DNA from 3 places in the Cryobacterium sp. TMT2-18-2 genome. Region 2 is predicted to be linked to each of the others. Evidence: predicted binding sites of a transcription regulator. Region 2 holds the regulator's gene; each other region holds the start of a gene.

Region 1 (2,268 bases), on a different contig from region 2:
GTCCACGCCGGTGGCCTGTCGCAGTCGACCCAGAGGCATCCACCGTCGCGGACTGCCATTGCGGCGCGCTGGTGCTCGGTGAAGAGCCGTTCGTCGCGGCCGACATTGATGATTTGGCCGTCCGCGTCGAACTTGATGCCGCGGGTTCCGGTGTCGCAGAGGAGTCGGTCGATGGTCTCCTGCGAGATGGGGACCGGGTTGCCCTCGATCTGCCCGTGAGCGGCCCCTTCGGCGGGTTCGACGGGCCCAGATTCGCCCGTTTCAGTCTGGACGGTCGTCGGCGCCGGCCCGGTCTGGCCCTGCTGCCCGGTCTGACCGGTCTGACCGGCCTGGCCACCTTTCAATGCCTTCTCGGTCACGATCACGCGCACCGAGGGACGGCGGCCGCCGAAGACCCGGCCCGGGTCGGCCTCGCCGGCGATCTTCAGCAGCTGCACGAGGGAGTCCGCGTTGATCTGTTCGGTCGTGCGGGGGTCGTCTTGCTTCTTCTTTGCCCAGGCTGCGCGGTCCGGGTCCACGAACCGTACCCCGCCGCGGCGGGGGCTGGTGATGGAGTCGAAGGTGGAGAGCACGAACTCGCCGTCTTCGGGGGCAAACAGCCCGCTGAGTCGTACGTTGCCGTTGCCCAGCCGGTAGACCCGCAGGTAGCGGTCGTCGTGGGACTGCTTCTCGCGGGCGGCAATGCCGGCCTCATCGAGCCGGTCGCGCATCCGTCTCGCCTGCTTGAACACCTGATCGGCATTCAGCGACGACACCTCCGCCAGGAGCGCTTCCAGCGCCACCGCGAGCTTCTCGGCGGTGACCGAGGTATCGATTTGGCCGAGCCCGGCGCGAATCGACTCGGCCGCGTCGACGGAGAGGGTGCCGGCGGTGACGGCCCGGGCGATCGGTGCCTGCCAGGGCACCTTCGCCTCGACCTCGGCGACCTCGGCGGCATCCGCGTCGGGCGTCGAGAGCGCCGCCTCGACCAGCCTGTCGGCCGCCTCGGCATCGGCCATCATCGTGCCGACCGTGACCAGCTTGTACGCGTCGCCCTTCGACGAGCCGGTCGAGTTCTGGATCAGGGCCTCCGGGGAGAGGTACCCCTGCCGCGCCGCCAAACCCGAGTGCCCGAGCTCCGGCCGGGAACGCTCGGCGATGGTCGCCGCCATCCAGGCGGCATAGGTATCGACGAGACGGCGGATCGAAGCGATTCGCTTCTGACCGGCCAACACCTCGGCATCAGGAAGGGCCGAGAAGTCAGCGCATGACGAGCCCAGCAGGGCCACGGCATCGGCCGCCTGCCTGAGGTCATCCGCGAGGTTGGTCATGTTAAAAGAATACCTCAACTCGCACCCAGTGTCGAGAGTTACTCACATAATTATAGAGAATGATCGAATCTATCTCTGAGCAACTCCGGCCGCTTCGAAGCCGTGCAAGGCCGCCGGTTGCCTCAATGGAGACCCCGGCTACGGTGGAAGGCACAACCTCGGAGGATGCGCCGATGAGTCCAGAGAATGCGGCCGAGAACGAGAACGCCACCGGGCCTGAGCCCCCGACGTCGGGCCGGCCGCCCGCCGGTCGCCGGGCCTGGATCGGGCTGGCCGTCCTCGGAGCCGCACTCCTCGTGATCCTCGTGGTGGCAGTGGTCTGGCGGGACGGCGAAGGTTTCCCGGGCGCAGGCGAGACCACCGGAACCGGCACCGTGACGCCCGCCCCGACCAACGCACCCACCGCTACAGGTTCTCCGACCACGACCACCACGCCCCCGGCAACCCTCAAGCCGACGCAATCCGAACCCGGGCAGACCGCGGCGCCGGGCGTTCCACGGCCGACCGCGTGCACGCAGCTCTACAGCCCGGCCATGGTCGAGGCGCTCGGCGACCTGACCCTGAACCCCTTCTGGAACCAGGACCCGGATGCCGGCGTGTCCCACGGCACCGACGATGCCGAACTGCGCGTCCAGATCGACACTCTCGACCACCTGACCTGCGTCTGGGCGAGCCCGTACGGGGGATCCGACACCGGGATCATCACCACCGTGGTCTGGGTGATCCGGGAAGAGAGCGCCGCGGTGGAGGCCCGGCTCGTCGCAAACGGACTGGAGTGCTTCACCTAGTCGGAGGGCCGCCGCTGCGTCATCCAGACGAACACGGCAGACGGCGCTTTCGGTGAGTCCCACTTTCTGAGGGGCGGCATCTGGCTCGCCACGAAGTACACGAATGCCCGCCCGCTGGGCTACACACAGAGCATCATCGACAACCTTTGGATGGGTGTCTAGACCGTTTC
Region 2 (2,268 bases):
TCTGACGCCCAAGCCCGTCAAGGGGATGCTCACCGGTCCGGTCACGATCCTCGCGTGGTCGTTCGTGCGCGACGACCAGCCGCTCGGCGAGACGGCCAGGCAGGTGGCCCTGGCCCTGCGGGACGAGATCGCCGACCTGGAGACGGCCGGCATTCAGATCGTCCAGGTCGACGAGCCCGCGCTGCGGGAGCTGCTGCCGCTGAAGCAGAAGGACCAGGCGGAATACCTCGACTGGTCGGTGGGGTCCTTCCGCCTGGCGACGGCCGGTGCGGCCGCGGCCACCCAGATCCACACCCACCTCTGCTACTCGGAGTTCGGGGTGGTCATCGACGCGATCCGCAACCTGGACGCGGATGTGACCAGCATCGAGGCGGCACGCTCCCGCATGGAGGTGGTGGGCGATATCCGGTCCCAGGGCTTCGATCACGGTATCGGCCCGGGAGTGTGGGACATCCACTCGCCGCGTGTGCCGAGCGTGGCCGAACTCACCGACCTGCTCGAGCGCGCCGCGGCGGCCATCCCGGCCATCCGGCTCTGGGTGAACCCCGACTGCGGCCTCAAAACCCGCGGCTACGCCGAAACCGTCCAGTCCCTGCACAACATGCTCGCTGCGACCCGCATCCTCCGCGCCCGCCTGACCTCCTCCGTTTCCGCCTGACCCTGCCTCCACCCACACAAAAGCCGGGCACGACACCAAAACCAGTGTTCGTGCCCGGCCCACAAGACCCGGCCCACAAGACCCGGCCCATAAGGCCCGACCGAAACAACCATGGCGACTCAACACACGCGCGTCACCACGACGTTGGTCGAAACCGTCGAGACCAAGAGTCGGCCTGAAGTGCTAATGAACTTCAGTGCTGTTGCCCTAAACCGACCGCAGCACGGCCACAACCTTCCCCAGAATCTCGGCGTGATCGCCGACGATGGGTTCGAAGTTGGTGTTGCGGGGCAGTAGCCAGGTGTGCCCGTCGCGCTGGCGGAAGACCTTGACGGTTGCCTCGTTGTCGAGCATGGCAGCAACGATTTCACCGTTTTCGGCGGTCTTCTGCTGCCGCACGACGACCCAGTCGCCGTCCATGATGGCGGCGTCGATCATCGATTCGCCCGACACCTTGAGCATGAACAGGTCGCCCTTCCCCACCAGCTGGCGGGGCAGCGGGAAAATCTCGTCGATCTGCTGTTCGGCGGTGATCGGGATGCCGGCGGCGATGCGACCGACGAGCGGAACCATGGCGGCGTCGCCGACCTGCACTCCGGTGTGGAAACTTTCCGAGGCTCCGGCCGTCGTGTCTTCGGGCGACTGCGGAATCTCGATGAGCACCTCCAGCGCTCGGGGGCGGTTCGGGTCGCGGCGGAGGTAACCGCTCAGTTCCAACTGGTTGAGCTGGTGGGTGACGCTCGACAGTGACGACAGGCCGACGGCGTCGCCGATCTCCCGCATGCTCGGCGGATAGCCGCGTTGGCTGACCGAGCGTTGGATGACGTCAAGGATGGCGAGCTGCTTCTCGCTGAGGCTCTTGCGCCGTCTGGTGCCGCCCTTGTCGCGGGGACCGCTGGTGTTCTGTGCCACGTTCGTCGCTCCTCGTTGTGATTGATGCGCTGGCGGCACGCATCGAATGCCGCCGATTCACGCGAATGTCGGGGGTGCCTGATTGAGTGTCAATCAACAATCGAAACTGTATCCGCGTTGAGGCCATTAAACAAACATGTATTCGATTGGGTCGGGATGAATATTTCAGAAACTACCGAAAAAAGCTTGATTGTTCGAATAATCGAATATACATTCGGAACATAAGTTCGCATCCGGCTCTCCCGGCCGAGAGTCGGATGCGGCTTCTCACAGGAGGTATGACATGAGCACTGCACTTGAACGAGGCGTCCCCATCACGACCGGACGCACCCGGCTCCGACTCACCCGGCGCGGTCGCGTCGTTTTCACGTGCCTGGCTGCCTTTCCGCTCGTGGCCGTGGCTCTGGCCGTCGCCCTCAACGGAGGCATTGCCGCCGCCGAGAACTCGACCGTCGGTCGCGTGGCCACGGCCTTCGACTACGTCACCATCAAGTCGGGGCAGTCGCTCTGGCAACTTGCCGAGACAATTGCGCCCACGGCCGATCCGCGCGAGGTGATCGCCGAGATTGTGAGCCTCAACCAGCTGCCGTCCGACAGCGTGCAGCCCGGTCAGCGGCTGGCACTTCCGAACGACCTGTGAACTACCCGCAACGAGTCCCCGCCGGTCTCACCCCGGTAACATGGGGGGAGTGACCAGT
Region 3 (2,268 bases), on a different contig from region 2:
TGCAGCCCGGCGTCGACGACCATGCGCGCCACCTGCCTCATGGCGACTTCGGGTTTCAGCCAGGCCTGGCCGTTGGTCTGCAGCTGCTCCAGGTTCGCCAGCGCCGTCAGGGTGCGGGCCGCGTCGGCCAGGTCGGCGGTGACGGCCTCGTCGGGGGTGCCGTAGCGCACGGCGTTGGTGAGCACGGCGGGCAGTGCGGCGTGCTCGAAGAGGGCGAGCATGCGGGTGGCCGGCGTCACACTGCCGGGAGTGCCCGGCGCCGCCAGATGGCAGACGATTTCACCCACCACCGATTGCGGCGGCAGGGCGCGCAACCACGCGGTGAGGCAGGCGCCGGCAGCATCGGTGTCGCGGCGCTCGACCGATTGGCCCACGTCGGAGGCAGGGCCGAGCAGCACGGTGAGGCAGCGCAGTCCGGCCAGCTCGGCGAGGTGCGAGCGGGCGATGCTGGGGCGCCCCGACGCGCTGTGCGCGGCGCCGTTGTGGGCGGCGCTGACCGCGCGGCAGAGGGCCGCATAGCCACGACCGTTCATATCACCGTGGGCGAGCACCACGATCCGGCCCAACGGATGCCCGTCGTCGTCGTGCACCGCGAGGTCGGCGCCCAGCCCCGCCCGGATGCCCGCTGCCGCGCAGGCGCGCACGTGTTTGACCGCGCCGTAGAGACCGTCCCGGTCGGTGAGGGCCAGGAAGGAGCCGTTCTGCGCCTGCGTCTGCTCCACCAGTGACTCGGGGAGAGTGACCCCGAAGTGCGTGGAGTAGGCGCTCGCGACGTGGAGGTGTGCGAACATGTGACTCCTCTGCGGGCAGGTCGATGGGTGATAGATAGAACAAATGTTCGATGTAGGGAGTGTACGTCACACGGCCGACACGCGCTACCGGCAGTCTGCCGAGGCAGTCTGGCTAGGCTGGGTGGCTCAGCCGTTGTTCGCCTCGTTTGGAGATCCCTATGACCACGCCCACTTCGTCCTGGACGGACTATCTCGGCCGGGCCGCCATCCGCTCCGGCCAGGCCCTGCTGGTCCTCGCCCTGCTGGTGGTGGCCCTCTACGGGATCACGCAGCTCAAGCTGGTCTTCACCCCGCTCCTGATCGCCCTGATCGTGGCGTCGGCGCTGCGCCCCTTCATGCGGTTCCTGCTGGCCCGCGGGGCGAACGAATCCCTTGCCGCGGCGATCACCCTGATCTTGAGCGTCGCGGTCTTCGGTGGCGTCGTCACCCTCGTGGTGTTCGGCATCCGTGGCGAGTGGGACACCCTCTTCACCTCGGCCAGCAAGGGGCTCGACAGCCTGCAGGAACTGCTCACCAGCGGCACGCTGCCGATCGATTCCGCTCAGATCGATTCGGTGCGCGAGTCGGTCATCGACTTCGCCACCAGCAGCCAGTTCGGGTCCGGGGCCCTGGCCGGGGTCTCCGTGGCCGCCGAGATCGTGGCCGGCGTGGTGCTCGGCCTCGTCGTGCTCTTCTATTTCCTGAAGGACGGCCCTCACATTTGGAGCTTCCTCATCCAGCCGCTCGCCGGCAAGCGGCACGAGCGGGCCGCACGCATCGGCGTGAGCAGCGTCGAGGTATTCGGCAACTACGTGCGCGGCACGGCGATCGTCGCGTTCGTCGACGCCCTGTTCATCGGGATCGGACTGTGGATCCTGCAGGTTCCGCTGGCGCTGCCGCTCGCCGTCATCGTCTTCGTCGGCGCCTTCATCCCCATCGTCGGGGCGACGGCCGCCGGCATCCTCGCCGCACTGGTGGCCCTCGTCACGAACGACCTGACCACCGCCATCATCGTGGTCGCGATCGTGGTCGCCGTGAACCAGCTCGAGGGCAACTTCCTGTCCCCGGTGGTGCTCGGCAAGTCACTGCGCCTGCACGGCCTGGTGATCCTGCTGGCGCTGACGGCCGGCACGATCCTGGGCGGCATCGTCGGCGCGGTCATCTCGGTGCCGATCGCCGCCGTGGGCTGGGCCGTCATCAAGGCCTGGAACGCTCCCACGCCGCCGGTTCCGGTGCCGCCGGTCGCGCCGGTCTAGCTCACGAATTCGTTCGGGCGAGCGGTGATCAGCTGAAGGCGGAGATGCCGGTCACGGCCCGGCCGACCAACAGCGCGTTGATCTCGTAGCTGCCCTCGTAGGAGTAGATCGCCTCGGCGTCGGCGAAGATCTTGGCCATCTCGTACCGGGTGCTGATGCCGTTGCCGCCGAGCAGACCGCGGCCCAGGGCCACCGTTTCGCGCATCCGGGTCGTGCAGGTCGCCTTTGCGAGGGCCGCCTGG

The links. Region 2 encodes LexA, which represses DNA repair genes until DNA is damaged. Its sites were predicted from a motif close to TCGAACANNTGTTCGA; they were not measured.
Region 1: the regulator LexA is predicted to act here: its motif matches at 1,374-1,389, upstream of E3O22_RS11260 (DUF222 domain-containing protein).
Region 3: the regulator LexA is predicted to act here: its motif matches at 827-842, upstream of E3O22_RS14175 (DNA polymerase III subunit alpha).

What each region holds. Positions count from the first base shown of each region.
Region 1 covers NZ_SOFU01000036.1:37,033-39,300, forward strand. Annotated here, with positions in the region: gene E3O22_RS11260 (DUF222 domain-containing protein) at 1-1,310, opposite strand, end outside; gene E3O22_RS11265 (hypothetical protein) at 1,484-2,098, shown strand.
Region 2 covers NZ_SOFU01000037.1:32,263-34,530, reverse strand. Annotated here, with positions in the region: gene metE (5-methyltetrahydropteroyltriglutamate--homocysteine S-methyltransferase) at 1-658, shown strand, start outside; gene lexA (transcriptional repressor LexA) at 866-1,570, opposite strand; gene E3O22_RS13215 (LysM peptidoglycan-binding domain-containing protein) at 1,854-2,210, shown strand; gene E3O22_RS13210 (histidinol-phosphate transaminase) at 2,251-2,268, shown strand, end outside.
Region 3 covers NZ_SOFU01000038.1:67,226-69,493, reverse strand. Annotated here, with positions in the region: gene E3O22_RS14175 (DNA polymerase III subunit alpha) at 1-791, opposite strand, end outside; gene E3O22_RS14170 (AI-2E family transporter) at 950-2,026, shown strand; gene E3O22_RS16480 (3-hydroxyisobutyryl-CoA hydrolase) at 2,055-2,268, opposite strand, start outside.